One region of the Halalkalibacter sp. AB-rgal2 genome, then DNA from elsewhere that is predicted to be linked to it. Evidence: riboswitches for the same ligand, from Rfam matches in the RefSeq annotation. Region 1 holds a riboswitch; the other holds the start of a gene.
The links. A riboswitch is a leader RNA that binds a small molecule or an ion and turns the genes downstream of it on or off. The one in region 1 is predicted to bind cyclic di-GMP.

Region 1 (8,810 bases):
GTTCAAATGATCTGGAATGTGAGCGGATGCTAATGAACGTTTCAGATGAATTTATAGAGCTGGAATTAAGCCGATTCCAAGCTTCGTTTGCCCAGTTTTCTCGTTCCTTGTTTCGGTTTCAAGTAGACGAGCAACCGCTGATTGAAGAGGTGATCGAGAAGATGTACCGAGAAAGCCGCGAGCGACGAATCGGCTATGAGGCATGTGTCCGTTCCGCATTGACCGAGCTATTTGTTCAAATGAAACGAGTAGAAGTCGAAGAAAGCAACCGACACATCCATTCTGATCACCCTTTACAACAAAAGGTAACTGAGGTTGCTAGCTATATAAAGAAGCATTATGATCAGGCACTTACGTTAGATGAAGTAGCTAAAGCCGTCTATATTAGTCCGGCCTATTTAAGTCGTAGCTTTAAACGGTTAACCGGCTTTACGTTCAAGGACTATGTACAAGCTGTGCGTATACGCGAGGCGAAGCGTCTATTGCGAGAAACGTCAACGCCAATAGGGCGAATTGCTGAGCTTGTTGGCTTTTCTTATACGGCTAATTTTAATGTGACGTTTAAGAAAGTAACGGGAGTCAGACCGTTATCCTATCGCAAGCAAAAGCGAAAATAAGTGAGGAGGGGAATACGTGTATAAGGTGTTTATCGTTGAAGATGATCAATCATTACAGTCTCTTATGAAGGAAGCGCTTGAACAGCATGGATATGAGGCTTTTTTGCAAACAGATTTTAAAACCGTTACGGAGGACTTTATTCAAATACAACCAGACCTCGTTTTGTTAGATATTCATTTGCCTTATTATGATGGCTATTTTTTATGTCATAGTCTTCGAAAGCATTCGAATGTGCCAATTATCATGATTTCAGCCAAAAGTGCTGAGGTTGATCAGGTTATGGCGATTGAATATGGAGCTGACGATTATATCACAAAGCCTTTTACGTTTGACATATTGCTATCAAAGGTGAAAGCAACGATTCGGCGAGTATACGGTGAGTATGCAAAACGGGATACAAGTGTGTTCTCGATCGGTGATTTGTCTATCGATAGTCAAAAGCTGACGATGAGCTTTAAGCAACAAGGAGTAGAGCTAAGTAAAAATGAGTATAAGCTTATGAAAAAATTCATGGAGAACAACGGCACGTTCTTATCAAGAGAGCAATTAATTGAAGAAGTTTGGGATGATATAGCGTTTGTTGATGATAATACGTTAACGGTCAATATTACGAGAATCAAGCAGAAGCTGGCTGAAATTGGATTAAAGGATACAGTGATAAAAAGCAAGCGAGGGGTTGGTTATATTTTTCATTATGATGAACGGAGTGGTGACAGGTGATGAAACGAATCCTCTCTAACTATTTGAAGGATCGCGCGCTTTTTATGACTTTTTACTTGATGAGCTTCATTTGTGTCATTGGATTCTTCTATTTAAGTGATCCCATTCGAAATGAAATTCTCTATCCCGTTTATATCGGTTTCTTTTTTTTAGTCGTTTTCTTATTGGTTGATGGAACGAATTATTATCAATTTAATAAGCGTGTTCAGCTTTTACTTATGGACGAATATGCGGAGCTTCAGCCAAAGTCAAAAGAACAAGCACAGATGAAGCAATTGTTAGATAGACGTAATCGTCAGACGAATGCTGAGCATAGCCAATTAGTGGAGCAGCATAAAGAAGGTATGGCCTTTCTCTCCCATTGGATTCATCATTTAAAAACACCGGTGTCTGTTATGGAGCTCATATTAGATCGTCAATTAGAGAATGAGGAGGATATGAAGAGGCTGAAGCAGGAAAATAAAATGTTACATACGAGGATTGAGCAAGGTTTAACGATGATACGAATGGAACGTTTTGAGAATGATTTTGAAATTCGTGCGGTTCACCTAATCACTTCGTTACGAGAAGTGATTAATGAGAGAAAGAGCGACTTTATCTATAACAGCGTCTACCCACTTATTGAATGTGAGCAAGAAGAGTTACTTGTCCTAACAGATAAAAAATGGAATAACATCATGCTAGATCAAGTTATCTCGAATGCCATTAAATATTCTAGTGGTCAAGGCAAGAAAATGATAGTTCGCGTGGAGCGCGAGCATCAGCGTGTCATTGTATCGATAACGGATCATGGAATTGGGATACCTCCCTATGATATGGAGCGGATTTTTGATCCATTCTTTACTGGTGAGAATGGGCGCGAGTTTCGCCACTCTTCAGGAATTGGCCTCTATTTATGCAAGAAAATCGCAGAAAAGCTAGATCATGCATTATCCGTTCATTCAGAGTTAAACAAAGGAACGACGGTTTCGATTACATACCTTACAAAATCGTAAGGTATTTTTAGCTTGAGCGATGGTTAGGACATAGCTTGTTTATTAGTGTATAGAGAGAGGAGGGGGAAGAAGTATGGAGATTGTACATGTAGAACGATTAATGAAAATATATGGAGAGCATCAACAACAAGGGGCTACAACAGCGCTTGATGGTGTGAGTCTTTCCATTCAAAAAGGTGAATTTGTTGCGATTATGGGGCCATCAGGTAGTGGGAAAACGACCTTGCTCAATTTATTGAGTGGGATCGATAAACCGACGGCTGGAACGATTACGATAGCCGGTGATGAAATAAGCACGATGCAGAGAGAGCAGCTTGCCTTATTTCGACGAAGGCAGTTAGGCTTTGTGTTTCAAGAGTTTCATCTGCTTGATAGTCTAACGATCAAAGAAAACATTATATTGCCGATGATTCTAGAAAAGAGGAATTCCTCGTATATGAACGAAAAGGCTGCACATGTCATGGGGTTATTCGGGATAAGTGAGCTTGCTGGTAAATACCCTTATCATGTGTCTGGGGGACAACAGCAAAGAGCTGCTGTATGTAGGGCGTTAGTGAATGATCCCGATATCCTTTTTGCGGATGAACCGACGGGGAACTTAGACTCGAAGTCCTCGACGGCTATATTAGAATGCTTTCACGACATCGTAACGACATTGCAAACGACGATTTTAATGGTAACACATGATGTTTTCGCAGCGAGTTATTGTCAGAAGGTAATTTTTATAAAGGATGGGCGTATTCATTCTCAGCTTATGAAAAAAGGGAGCCGGAAACAATTTCTCGATCATATTATGGATAACCTTGCTGTTCTAGGAGGAAGAAGCCATGACCTTTAATGATCTTGTTTGGAAAATGGCGAAGGTGAATCAAAGGAAATACCTCTTTTATTTTATTTGTAATAGCTTTGTTGTGACGGTTTTTTTTATGTTTTCAACGATTTATTTTAACGAAGCGATTGTCCATGCAAATGAAATGGAAGAAGAGGCGATTTCAGCTGTATTAATGATCCCTACAGTGGCGTTACTTGCATTTACGGTTTTCTTTATCAATTATGCCCATTCGATTTTTATTAAAAGAAGGAAAAAGGAATTTGGTCTTTTCATGATGTTAGGAATGTCTGATAAAGATATTCGTAAGCTTCTGCTGCTAGAAAACGGTGCGATTGCCGTGCTATCACTTTTGGCGGGATTATTGTCAGGGAGCGTCGTTTCGCGATTGTTCTTTCTTCTGCTTATGAACGTCATTGATTTAAATGATGTGCCATTTGAATTAAATGGAAGGATGTTTGCTGCGACAATCGGAATCTTCCTCGTTATTTTTTCAGGGGCTGTTTGTCACTCATTAATCGTGACGAGCAGGAGTGAGATTACAACGACATTTAAAGATGGAAGGGTCTCTGAGGGAAATCGAATACGTAGTCCATTACTTGGTGGTGTCGGCATTGCGCTCGTGATTGGTTCAATAGCTCTGCAATACTACTTTTTTTCTGAGGTGGATAACAGCATTAATGATGGTACAGTTCTTTTAGTCGGGACCGTTGTTTTATTGATTGGGCTTTATTTGAGTTTATCTCAGCTAGGAAGTGTTATGCTTGAACTTGCAAAGAAAAAAGAGTCTTTCTATTATAGGCAGGTGCTGTTTTTAGCAAATGTTGACTATAAATTTAAACAATTAAAAGGCATTTTTATGTTAATTATAACGATGGCAATGGTAACCATTTTCTATACGTCGATGCTCCTTTATTTCTACTCGTCTGCAGAACAGCTAGCGGATGAACGGTATATATATGATGTCTTCTTTCCTCAGACGACGATGAAAAATACGATTTCTAATGAAGAGCTAGAGCAACTTTTTCATACAAACGATCATGTCATTGAGGAGCACGATGTATTAGAAGTGGTTGATTACTTTGAGCCTCATCCTCAATGGGATGATTATATTCGTTATAGCTTTATTTCGATTGAAGAGCTTAATCAATTATATTCAAAGGAATTGTCTGTAAGTAAGGGTGAATATATTTATTTTGAAAACACAGATTCATTATATGCAAATGATCGTGAGTTTGCTGAGAGGACCATTTCGATTGATGAAGATTTATCATTCTCTATGAAGGAGAAGTTAATCGCACCCGTTTTTGATCATTCTTCGCTGTATTTTTCGGATTTTATAATTGTGCATTCAGATGATTACTCAAACATTAAAGAGAGCCTTGATGTGTATACATCGAATTTCCATTTCGGATTGGAAAGGAGCAGGGGATGCCTTCTATGAGCTAAAGGAGCGTTTTCAAGCAGGGAATAGTGAGATGGAACGGGATCCGTTAATGTCGTATCTGTATTATGCTTCAGAGGAAGATGTGATGAAGCCACGTTCTAAAATAGAGGAATATCATTTAAATCGTAAAGCAGGTGGGCTGCTCTTCTTTGTGTCGAGCTTCTTAGGTGCATTATTCTTTCTCGCAACCTTCATGCTATTGTACCTAAATGTGTTCTCGAACATTGAGCAAGAGCGACAAACATTTGGAAAGCTATACAAAATTGGAATAACGGAAAAGGAAGTAAGGAAAAATATTGCAAAAGAACTACGCTTGCTCTTCTTTTTCGCTCCAATTAACGGCTTGCTCGTTGCCTATAGCTATATTGTTATTTTTGCTAAAGATGGTGGAGGGATCAAGGAGAATACTCTACTTACGACGAATTTCATCATCGTTGCGCTCTTTTATTTCACCTTACAAATCGTGTATTATCAGCTCGCGAAGCGTAAGTTTATGAAGGAATTGATGGGGTCATTGTGAATGTGGTGAAAGTATAAGATTTCAAAGAAAGGACTCGTCCACATAGATACGTATTGCATGAGGGCACATTGCCTTCATGCAATACAAAACATAAAAAGCTCCTATAATGCCGTTAACCCACCATCAATTGGATATACGGCACCGTTAATAATCGCAGACTGATCGCCTAATAAATAAACGACTAAATGCGCAACCTCTTCTGGTGTACCGTAACGTCCAGCAGGAATGCCTGATTCGACAGCTACTTTTGCTTCTTCTGAACCTTGGGTGAAGCGCTCCATCATTTTTGTTGCCGTTGGTCCTGGAGCAATGGCATTAACGCGAATACCTTGGCCCGCATATTCTCCCGTAGCTGTTTTGGTTAAGCCGACAACAGCATGCTTTGTTGCTGCATAAGGACTCACACCTGGAGTACCGACAATTCCAGCATTGGAAGCAGTGTTCACAATCGAACCTCCCCCATTTTCAAGCATTACTTGAATAACGTATTTCATTCCGTAGAAAACACCCTTAAGATTAATATCGACCACTTTTTCAAATAGGTCATCAGGGTATTCAGCTAACTTCGTAACAGACCCTTCTATTCCAGCGTTATTGAAAAACATATCAATCGTTCCGAAGGCTTTTACTGTTTCATCGACATATTGTTTTACTTCATCCCGTGAGCCTACATCTGCTTGAACGAAGATGGCTTCTGCTCCGAGCTCTTGAATAAGAGATACGGTTTCTTCTCCGCCTTCTTTTGAAATATCAACAACTGTTATACGTGCACCCTTTTCTGCAAGTAGTAAGCAAGTCGCACGCCCAATTCCACTACCGGCTCCAGTGATAATCGCTACTTTATTTTTGTATAGTTCCATATTCATTCCTCCATTTCAGATTTAGTATGCAATATGAACTAAAAAAAATACAGTAAAATGCTTTACTTTTTATGAAAAAAGGTCGATATTTGATATGTGACGTTCAATAATATTGAGAATAAAAGGAGTTTTTTAGTTGGATAAAGTACAAGCGTTTATTACATCAGTACCATATATAAAAGAGATCTTACGAGAGGAAACGATGATTACAGTTTTTGATGATAAGCAATATTTGTTCTATTCACCAAGTGCTGAATTAAATTTCGAGCATAAACCAGGAGATCCACTGCCAGATGCCTATTTGAATTTTGCTATGGTCAATGCAGAAGGGACAACGGTTGTAAAGGTGCCGGCAGAAGAATTCGGGGTGCCGTTTAATAGTATTTCCTTTCCAATTAAAGATGAGAACGGCAAGGTGATTGCAGCCGTTAATGCTGCTGTAAGCACGAAAAATCAAGATGTATTTAATGAAATTATTTTAAGTATGGATAAGGTAGCTGATTCGTTACTAGGAAAAGTACAACACATTGCTGCACATTCTGAAGAGCTATCAGCAACGACTGAACAAATTAATGAAAATACAAAGAGTACAGTAGAGCATTCATCGAAAATTACGGAAGTGACTGGTACGATTAAAGGGATTAGTGATCAAACCAATTTACTCGGTTTAAATGCAGCAATCGAGGCTGCTCGGGTAGGTAAAGAAGGTGCTGGTTTTGGCGTAGTTGCAAATGAAGTGAGAAAATTAGCGATTGACTCAAAGAACGCAACTTTAAGCATAGAGGATACATTAACAGCTATTAAGTCTTCGATTGAACAGATGCAGGAGGATTTTCATGAAATTGCGACAAGCTCTCAAGAAGAAGCGAAGCTCGTAACCGAATTTATGGCGGAAATTGAGAACTTAACGGAGACATCAAAGAAACTAAAGACATATATGGAGTCAAACGTCCTATAACAAGGATGAAAATGTATCTAAAGTAAGAGAAAACCTTTGATTTTTATACTTATAATTGGTACAATTGAAACATAAAATAAATAATTGTTCACGATAATAGCAAACTTATTGAAAAATAAGGACGCAAAGCCGCGGGCCTAAAGTAGGATTATACTAAGGTAGCCGGGTTGCCGAAGGGACTGATATGAGAGTGGATATCTATGTTCTTGGGTATCCGCTTTTTTTATGTGAATAATACATGTCCTAATGATAAATGTTTGTTGTATCTAAGATAGAACGGCATTAGGTAGTCCGACCGTGGTAAAAAACAGAAGGCCAAAATAGGAAGGGGAACGAACATGTATAAAGTTGAACCGAATTTGAAGAGGTTATTGAATTTAACTGATTGGTCTATTGAACAGCTCATTACCCGTTATAACGACTTATTGGCAGACTTGAAATTTGCTCGAAATGCGTTTGAATTTGAGAAAACATCTGATATTAAGACAGAGATGGTATACATAAAAGAAGAAATGAATAATCGGAAAAAGGCTCAAATGGAGGAAGAAGCAAAGAAGCATCGAGAAGAGCTGGAGCTACTGATTTATAATAAGAAGTGAATAACAATGATGAAGAAAATGTTCCTAAAAGGTGAAACGACTTTTGGGAGCTTATTTTTTTTGGATAGACCTAGAGCTTTTATTATGTAATTAAACCCAAAACCGACAACGATTGCTCAGCATGTGTCATGGATCAACTCCTCATACTAAGGAAAACAAAACAAGAGGAGAGGATTTTGTGACAACGGTTGTAACAACATTAGCGGATAAACGAAGGGAGAAACAGTGGAAATTCGAGCGGAGTGTATTAAAGAGCTTATCATTAAAGGAGCTGAAAAAGGATGTACAGCTTCATTTTGAGTCTGTTTTTCCTGCTTATGTGCTTTCCCATCCATTTTTAGTTGATCCTTGTATGGATATGGCGATTGACGCTTACTTGTTAGGAGCGGACTACGCGAAATTTGGTTATTATGGCGAGAGTGAAATGGATGTCAAAAAGCGTTGTGATGAGGAGTTAACGGAGATTACCCATATGGTGTTCTATATGATGCAAGGTTGGCTGACTGATACAGAATATGTGTTGGATTCGCTAAAGGTAGCCACCGATGCCTTTGTTCATAATTGGTGGATCAAAGGCTTTCGTGAAGGAGAGAAGCGCTATCGGATGAGGTTGCATTAGATAAGAGGGTAGAAGTATGTAATGAAGGAGGGAGTGAGTAAGTGCTGTATATGGTTCCTCATTCCTTTATTTTTCCTTTACTTCACTTATTCATGTCGTTACGGTTCCTGATTCCTCTATTTCAGCTTTTATTGCTCTTTTGGTCTTATATAGCTCAAATAGAGGAATGAGGGTTCCTTTTTTCTTCTTAGGGAGCGGGGTTTGCCCGATTTAGAGGAATGAGGATTCCCTTTGTTCTTTGCGCGCTCCTATTGTCTCTCAATGGAAAGCGGAGACGATAGGAGGAGGCGGGGCCGCGCTGTATGCGGTTCGTTGCTGTTGTGCTTCGCACGACGGCATTAAGATAAGACTGCTGAGCAGCTTTTCTTAAAAATCACTTCATATTCTTTTACTTGTCCTAATATACATAAGTAGACGGGGACGAGGGGGGAATACGGTGACGATAAGAAAATGGTTAAAAGGTGTCATGTTTGCCATCGGTGTTGTGTGTTTATTAAGTGTGATTCAATATCAATTTGTTAGTAACGATTCATGGGGAACGTGGAACCTCCCTTTGTCTGGGAAGGTTATTATTATAGATCCAGGACATGGAGGGATTGATGGTGGAGCGGTTTCGAAGGCCGGAGTGTTAGAGAAGGATGTGAC
Region 2 (8,810 bases), on a different contig from region 1:
AAATGGTCAGGTTTACGCAATTGTGGGTGATTCGGGAGCTGGGAAGTCGACTTTGGCATCGGCACTCATTAAACAAGGCTACCGGTTATTAAGTGATGATGTCATAGCTGTTTCTTTGGATGAAGACAATGTCCCAATTGTATCACCAGCATACCCACAACAGAAGCTTTGGCAGAAAAGCCTTGATTATTTTGGTGAGAAATCAGACCGTTATTCTTCTATTTTTGCAAAAGAGACAAAATATGCTGTCCCTGTACATGAATATTTCCATACAGAACCACAAAGCCTTGCAGGTGTATTTGAATTAACAATGAAAAAGAATGGTAAAGTGAGGCTTTCTGAAGTAGAAAGCTTAGACCGCTTTCGTCTATTAGGGGAACATACGTACCGTCAATATTTACTTGAACCATTAGGGTTATTAGAGTGGCATTTTACGATGATAAGTAGACTTCTAAGGAATGTTCGTGTATTTCGAATAGAGAGACCAGAAAATGAGTTCACTGCACCTATAATAATGAAAGAAATGGAACGTATGATAGTGAAGGAGGATTGCTATGAAAGCGAAAAGCGTTTTGTCTAATGAAGATCAGGTTGTGCAAGCAAAAGGAAACGTCGTAAGTGATATGGATGGTGAAAAGGTGATGTTAAATATAGCTAAGGGGAAGTATTATAATTTAGGATCAGTTGGTGGAGATATATGGGAATTAATTGAATCACCAACGACTATTGGACAGGTCGTCATGAAGCTACATGAACAATATGACGTAACAGAAGAACTATGTGAAAGGCACGTCATTCAGTTTATTGAAAAACTATTGAAAGAAGATTTAATTGTCCTTCATTCTAAAGGGGTGTAAGAAAGAAAGGGGAGAGTAAATTGTTCCAGGCATTAAACACCTTTATGAAACTAGACTTTCATAGGAAGCTGCTATTCATTGAAGCTTTTACCTTCTTAGCTATTGCACGTACCTTAAAGCTCCTTCCCTTTGCGACGGTTTCTAAATGGTTAGGAGAACAACATGCTGAGTCTGCCTTTTGTCACTCTAAAGAGACGAATCAATTAGTTGATGATATCGCATTAGCTATTGAAGTGATGAGTCGTTATACATTTTGGGAAAGTAAATGTCTCGTTCAAGCGATAGCAGCGATGAAAATGTTAGAGCGGCGTCGTGTTTCGAGTACTCTGTATTTAGGAGTTATGAAAGAAAAACAAGGGCAAATGGCTGCACATGCATGGCTTCGTAGTGGCTCTTACTATGTATCTGGAGCTGATGAAATGGAGAGATATACAGTTGTTCAAACCTTTTCTAAGCAAATAATAGCAAAAGAGAGTAGGAGAGGAGTATGAGAAGCGAGTATCGGTTAGAAGAAAAATTATCGTTAGAATGTAGGTATTTGTTGAAATGTGTGAGGAATCAAACGGATATTGATATGGTGCATACAAAAAAAAAACAATGGAATTGGGATCGGTTTTTGAACTATGCGATTCATCATCGTTTATACCCAGTGCTATATCCTATTATTAAGCGTAGTAATGTAGATTTTCCGAAAACAATTATGGCAGCTTTAGAAGAAAGGTATCAAGCGAATACGTTTAAAATGTTGTACTTCACATCAGAAATGGAAAGGTTGAGTGTTCGATTTTTTCAGCAAAAGTTACATGTTCTTTTTTTGAAAGGCCCTATACTAGCCGAATTATATGGTGATCTATCTCTTAGGACATCCTCAGATCTAGATGCATTAGTACCAATTAATGAATTATCTAAAATGGATCAGCTTCTTAAAGAGGAGGGATTTATTAGGGAGGAACCACTGCCGACCATTTTAAATGATTGGAAATGGCGACAGCACCACACTGTATACAAGCATGAGGAAAGTGGTATGAAATTTGAAGTTCATTGGAGGTTACATCCCGGTCCTGGAAAGGAAATAAGCTTCAATACACTTTGGGCAAATAAAAGGCTACATAGCCAGTTAAATGGGCATGTATATTGTTTAGGGTATGAAGATTTATTTGTGTTTCTTATTATACATGGTGCAAGACATGGCTGGTTTCGGCTACGCTGGTTGTTAGATATTCATCACATGTTACATATGGATCTTAATTGGGAGTTAGTGTGTGCTCATATTAAGCAATACTATCATCCTGCAGTTGCAGGTCAGGCACTATTTTTAACTTCTGAAATGTTTCGTACAAAGATTCCTGAGAAGCTCACTCATTTGATGAATAGAAAAGCAGAAAGACTTTCAAGGACAGTTCTCTACTATTTAGAGGATTTAGTTGATCCCCATAGTGAACCGCTACCACGTGAAATCTCTGTATACAATCGTCGTTACTTATTTTCCTTAATGTCGTTTAAGAAAAAGTGTGTCGTAATGATGGGTTATCTATACCCTTACCCAGAAGATGCTCGAACGTTAAAGCTTCCAAGGAAATTACATTATTTATATTTTCTATTGCGTCCATTTCTATGGGTATGGAGGAAAACACGAAGAGTAGCGAGTATTTAAGGGGGAAAAAATGAACTCCATCATATATTTTGTGAAACAGATCCATTCTTATAGTGGTAAAGGGCTCTATGTCAACTTAATGGCGATGTCATGTATAAGCTTATTAGAGGGTATTGGCATTCTATTGTTAATTCCAATGATTAGTATGAGTGGAATTTTACCTTTACAAGGCGAGATTGCAAGAATTGCTTTTTTATTTGAACCATTTGAACAAATACCGTCATCGATCGGACTTCCAATCATTTTACTTCTTTTTGTTATGATTGTTATAGCTCAAAATGTTTTACAACGTTACATAACGGTTAAGAATACTGAAATCACAAACGGTTTTTATCGATATTTACGATTTGAAACGTATCGTTTAATTCTTCAAGCGAAATGGGCATTTTTTGTAAAAAAAAGAAAATCTGATTTAATAAATATACTTACAAATGAAATTACGAAAGTTGGAGCAGGAACATTTACCTTTTTACAATTTGTCTCGTCTTTTATTTTTACGCTGATTCAAATTAGTATTGCTTTTTGGTTATCACCTACTATTACGGGGTTTGTACTCTTAAGTGGATTACTACTGTTGTTTTTTTCTCGTAAGTTTTTATCGAATTCAATGAGATTAGGAAGTCGTAATCATGAATTAAGTAAGGCGTATTTAGCTGGTGTAACAGATCAAATAAATGGAATTAAAGATATTAAAAGTAACACACTAGAGCTAAATAGATTAAGTTGGTATGATTCGGTTACAAAGAAGATGAAAGAAGAGCAGGTTAACTATACGAAATTACAAGCTACATCTCAAATGTATTATAAAATCGCATCTGCCTGCTTAATGGCTATGTTTATTTTTTTTTCGATTAACTTGTTTCATTCACAAGGAGGACAATTATTACTTGTTATTGTGATTTTCTCTAGACTGTGGCCTCGTGTTACAGATATTCAAGCATCTATGGAGCAGATTGCTAATACGGTACCTGCTTTTGAAGTCGTGAAAGCCATTCAACATGAGTGTGAAGAATTGAAGGAATTTCACAAGTTTGATAAAGGAACTCGGCTTAATGTTCATAATCATATTGAGTGTAAAAATGTGTATTTTTCATATAATGATGAAGGAGAAAGTGAATCGAATATATACGCACTTCATAACATTTCTGTACGAATACCCGCTAATAAAATGACAGCTGTCGTTGGTCGTTCTGGAGCAGGTAAAAGCACCTTGATTGATCTGTTTATGGGCTTAAATAAACCACAAAAGGGGCAGGTTTTGGTAGATGGATTACCATTAACGGAAAAACGATTAATGGATTTACGACAATCGATTAGTTATGTACCACAAGAACCTTTTTTGTTTAATGAAACGATCCGGGAGAATTTAATGCTAGTAGCTCCACATGCTACTGAACAAGAGATGTGGGAAGCGTTAGAGTTTTCAATGGCAGCTGATTTCGTCAAAATGTTACCAAACCAATTAGATACGATAATTGGTGATCGTGGGATGAAGCTATCAGGAGGGGAAAGGCAACGTTTAGTCTTAGCTCGCGCGATTTTAAGAAAGCCTACTATTCTCATTTTGGATGAAGCAACAAGTGCCTTAGATTCAGAGAATGAGAAGAAGATTCAAGAGGCATTACGTCATTTACAAGGAAGTATGACGATTATTGTTATTGCTCATCGTTTATCAACGATACGTGATGCGGATCAAGTGATTGTACTAGAACATGGCCATATCATACAGTCAGGTGAGTATGCTAAATTGGCAGAAGAAGAAAAAGGAGTATTTAGACATCTATTACAAAACCAAAAGCAAGCGATTCCTTAATAATATAGTTGAGGCCACTTTAAAAGTACAAATCAACATTTTCAGTACCTTTGAATTGACTAGCAATGGCTTCACTCATATCAATCTATTCAAAACAGACAATGGTTTTGCACATTGCTTAAAGGGGACAGGAAAAGTTAGAAACCAAACTTTTTAAATGACCTCATAGTTCGGATGGAGGGCGTCCTCCGTTCGGGCTTTTTTGTATTGAAGTAGAAAAGGCTCATAGTGAAAAAATATGAATGGATGGAGGAAGTAAAACAGCGGTGAGTTTGACAAAGCCTCCGGAGGAGACTTTGTCTCTAGCGAGTTAAGCTAATGAGTTTGATTGTTGTATCATTTGTACGGTTAGAGAATGTTTGCTGCCTTGTTTAAGAAATAAGCGAACTTCTTCGGGGGATAACCCTATTTCCTTTGCCTCTTTCATTAATTGTTCCCACTCTTGATCAATTTCCTTAATATTCTCCAGGGGTAATACAAACATCAAGATTCCTCCATCTTTATCGGTAGCCCAGCCGTCATAGTTTGGTTCCGTAGACCTGTGGCTTTGCGTCCTTGCCTTTCAACAAGTTTGCCTTTTCTTAATTTCTGTTTTTTTAAAGGGGCATGAATTCAAGAAATGAACGGTAATTGATCGTACTATTATAATATCATAATTCGAATGTCATTTAGAGTATTTTTATTCCAATTATTCCGACATTGATCAACAAAATCAAAAATAATCATTATTGGTCAAATATAGAGTTATTAGACAAACTTCGTCAATCATACGTCATACAGTAAGTGACTTTGTATAGATGGATTGGGATAGTTTAATTTTGCTTATTGAGTTCCTAAGCCAGATCATCCAGACGTTAATGGCGGGAAATTTGGGAGCTGTCGACATAAAAAATTACATGTATCAAACATTAAATTTTCGAAATAAGAAAAAGTTTAAGCCGTTTTATGATTTAGTTGCTAGTATTACTGCTGAAGAATTTATTGCATAATTTTTTCTTGGAATGTGGTGCTAGAATACATAAGATGAGAGTTTACGAAGGACAGATTATTTAGGTATAAGAAAAATTCCATTTCCCTCTAGTATAATAGGTACTTTTGAACTAAAATAAAAGAAAGACAAATAGACTAGGTGATAAAATTGAATGAAATGCTGACACCGTTATATGATAAAGAGAGTGTTTGTCAAATATGTGCTCATAAACACTCGACTAAACGAGTGCGCACTCGTTTTTTGAAAGTAGAAAATATTCATACTGATTTTTTTACTGAGTATAAAGACTCTAGTATTCATCCTTTACTATATGAGGCTATCGTATGTCCTAATTGTGGATTTGCCTTTATGGATACATTTTCTTCTAGCATTAATAGTGATTCTCTAAATGTCATTAAAGAACAGTTAAGAGGTTGGTCAGTACAAGATTTTGGACAAGAACGACATGTGGTAGATGCTATTAAAGCTACAAAATTGGCAGTTATTAGTGGGATGGTAAAGAAGGAAAAAACAATTGTTATGGCAAGTTTATGTTTAAGATTAGGGTGGCTTTGTCGAATGAGAAAAGATGAACAAGAAGAAAGGCGTTTTTTGTTGAAGGCGTTAGAAAAGTACAAAGCGTCTTATTTGGAAGCTGATTACGATGGTACAACGATGACAGATATTAAGATGTTATACATGATTGGAGAAATTGCTAGAAGAGTTGAACATACAGAAGATGCATTGAAATATTTAGCAAAGGTTGTTGAACATAAAAATAAACACGAAGAGAAAAAAATAGTAGAAATGGCACGTGAACAATGGTATGCTATTCGTGAAAACGACAAGGAACGACAACTTTCATAATAATTATCTGTCACTATTCGACATGTGTGTTGTCGTGGTGCTTTTGGGGGAATGTTACGTGAATGTTAATCATGTTAATGCAATAAGTAGAGCGACGAAAGAGATATTAACAAATCACTTTGGCTTAGAGATTAATCAAGAAAGACCAAGTGCAGGTACTGGATCAATTCCATCAAACAATGTGGCTGTAATACTAGGAATAAAAGGGGAACTTACAGGTCAAATTATTGTAACGTTTTCAGGAGAAACAGCAAAGAAAATAGTAGGTACGATGATGGGTGGTATGGAAATCCAAGAACTTGATGACATGGGTTGGAGTGCTGTTCAAGAATTTGGTAATTGGGTAGCAGGGACAACTGCTACCGAACTTTCAAAGGAAGCCTGTACAATTGATGTAACAACGCCGATAGTCAATGAAGGAGATTCTAGATTTCATTCTAAATTACCATTTGTTACAATTCCATTCACTACTAGTATTGGAGCAATTAAAGTGCATATCGCTGTTAAGGAAGAGTAATAAAACCGCCTATAAGGTGGTTTTTTTTATAAATCAGAATTTATCGCAGAAGTAAATGTACAATATACCTTTCAATATAATGTATGTTATTATGAGGAATATTTCTTATAATAAATAGGTAGTTGATGAATGTTGTAATTTAAGGGAGTGACATCGTGTCCAAAATTGATGTATCTAAATATGAAAAGAAAATGATTCTTCGTAATATACGTGAAGGTGATTTTTTAGAAATAATCGAAATGCAAAAATTGTGCTTTCGTAATATGGAGCCATGGAAAATAGAACATTTGCAGAGCCATTTAGAGCACTTTCCTGAAGGGCAATTTTGTGTTGAATATGATGGCATTATTATTGGTTCATGCTCAAGCTTAATTATTAACTTTGATGAGTATGATGACCAACACACGTGGAATGAGATTACTGACAAAGGATACATTACAAATCATGATCCTGAAGGCTATAATTTATATGGTATTGAAGTAATGGTCCATCCTGATTACCGTCGAATGAAAATAGGTAGGAGGTTGTACGAGGCTCGAAAAGATTTGGCGAGAGAATTAAATTTAAAAAGTATCATTATTGGGGGGCGTATACCGAATTATTACAAGTACGCTAAAGAATTAACGCCTAGACAGTATGTGGAAGAAGTGATGATGCATAACATTTATGACCCTGTTTTGACGTTCCAGGTGATGAACGGTTTTACGTTAAAGCGGGTCAATCCAAATTATTTACATGACGATAAAGCATCCCTTCGTAATGCGACATTAATGGAATGGAATAATATTGATTATCGTGCGACGATGCCTAAACGTCAATTTAAGACATCCTTTCCAGTACGAATTACAACGATTCAATATGAAATGAAAAAAATATCATCATTTGAAGACTTCGCTATTCAATGTGAGTACTATACAGATGTTGCGGCAAGCTTTCAGTCTGATTTTGCTGTATTTCCTGAAATTTTCACATTACAGCTATTGTCCTTTCTACCTGAAAAAAGTCCGAGCTTGGCAATTCGTCGCTTAACTGAATTTACTGAAGATTATTTAGACTTGTTTACGAATTTAGCTGTTAAATACAATGTAAATATTATTGGTGGTTCACACTTTGTTGAAGAAGAAGGGAAAATCTTCAATATTTCATATCTGTTTAGAAGAGATGGGACGATTGAAAAGCAATACAAGCTTCACATTACTCCGAACGAAAAGCGTTTTTGGGGTATTTCAGGTGGAGACAAGGTAAATGTCTTTGATACAGATTGTGGAAAAATAGCGATACAAATTTGTTATGATATTGAGTTTCCGGAACTTGGGCGTATTGCAGTAGATCGAGGAGCAAACATCATTTTCACACCATTTTGTACGGATGATCGTCAAGGGTACTTACGCGTTCGGTACTGTTCACAAGCGCGTGCGATTGAAAACCAAGTATATACCGTTTTGTCCGGGACAGTGGGCAACTTAACTGATGTAGAAAATATGGATATTCAATATGCACAATCAGGGATCTTTAGCCCATCTGATTTTGCATTTGCTCGTGACGGAATTGTCGGAGAGTGCCAGCCGAATATTGAAACGGTTGTTGTAGGTGATGTTGATTTAGAAATATTAAGAAGAAATCGCCGAGCCGGTAGTGTGAGACAATTGAAAGATCGTAGACATGATATATTTTCGATTGAATACCGTCAGAAATAACGATTTAATTAATTTCCTATGCCGATAAAAAAGCAGATTAATAAAAAGGGAAAAATAAAGTGTTTTTAAAAGTCGCATTTCTATATTCTTTTTGTTTAAGTTTTCTTCTTGCTGGAAATGATGAATATGACAGCAAGGAGGTTAGAGATGAGAATTGCGACAAAAACGTCCTTTGAATGGCCAGTGGTCGTAGCTGGGATCGTTTGTTTAATTGGGTTTGCTATATTTCTGATCGTTCTTTTTCCTAATGAAAAGCTTATTGACCATTGGAATGTAACGACGATTAGTGAGGATGTCTATTATACAGGTAACATATCAACGATTCACCTTTATATTGTTGATGAGCGAAATGAACCAATTGAAGGTGCTGAGGTTTCGGTCGTTTTTGATCGACCAGATACTGTTCATCAAATTGAGAGGACGTTCCATTCAATA

Region 2: another riboswitch for cyclic di-GMP. It lies ahead of ACERJO_RS12075 (anti-repressor SinI family protein); the one in region 1 lies ahead of ACERJO_RS13490 (hypothetical protein).

What each region holds. Positions count from the first base shown of each region.
Region 1 covers NZ_JBGUAV010000017.1:5,542-14,351, reverse strand. The annotation lists gene ACERJO_RS13530 (AraC family transcriptional regulator) at 1-617, shown strand, start outside; gene ACERJO_RS13525 (response regulator transcription factor) at 634-1,338, shown strand; gene ACERJO_RS13520 (sensor histidine kinase) at 1,338-2,333, shown strand; gene ACERJO_RS13515 (ABC transporter ATP-binding protein) at 2,407-3,171, shown strand; gene ACERJO_RS13510 (ABC transporter permease) at 3,161-4,606, shown strand; gene ACERJO_RS13505 (FtsX-like permease family protein) at 4,548-5,129, shown strand; gene ACERJO_RS13500 (SDR family NAD(P)-dependent oxidoreductase) at 5,231-5,989, opposite strand; gene ACERJO_RS13495 (methyl-accepting chemotaxis protein) at 6,126-6,947, shown strand; cyclic di-GMP riboswitch class I at 7,036-7,122, shown strand; gene ACERJO_RS13490 (hypothetical protein) at 7,286-7,546, shown strand; gene ACERJO_RS13485 (YbaK family protein) at 7,725-8,165, shown strand; gene cwlD (N-acetylmuramoyl-L-alanine amidase CwlD) at 8,608-8,810, shown strand, end outside.
Region 2 covers NZ_JBGUAV010000013.1:67,361-76,170, forward strand. The annotation lists gene ACERJO_RS12050 (HPr kinase/phosphorylase) at 1-580, shown strand, start outside; gene ACERJO_RS12055 (lasso peptide biosynthesis PqqD family chaperone) at 555-857, shown strand; gene ACERJO_RS12060 (lasso peptide biosynthesis B2 protein) at 878-1,348, shown strand; gene ACERJO_RS12065 (nucleotidyltransferase domain-containing protein) at 1,345-2,511, shown strand; gene ACERJO_RS12070 (ABC transporter ATP-binding protein) at 2,522-4,324, shown strand; gene ACERJO_RS12075 (anti-repressor SinI family protein) at 4,635-4,808, opposite strand; cyclic di-GMP riboswitch class I at 4,827-4,910, opposite strand; partial or broken gene ACERJO_RS12080 (manganese catalase family protein) at 5,212-5,304, shown strand; gene ACERJO_RS12085 (DUF2225 domain-containing protein) at 5,472-6,161, shown strand; gene ACERJO_RS12090 (chemotaxis protein CheX) at 6,220-6,678, shown strand; gene ACERJO_RS12095 (GNAT family N-acetyltransferase) at 6,870-8,375, shown strand; gene ACERJO_RS12100 (FixH family protein) at 8,523-8,810, shown strand, end outside.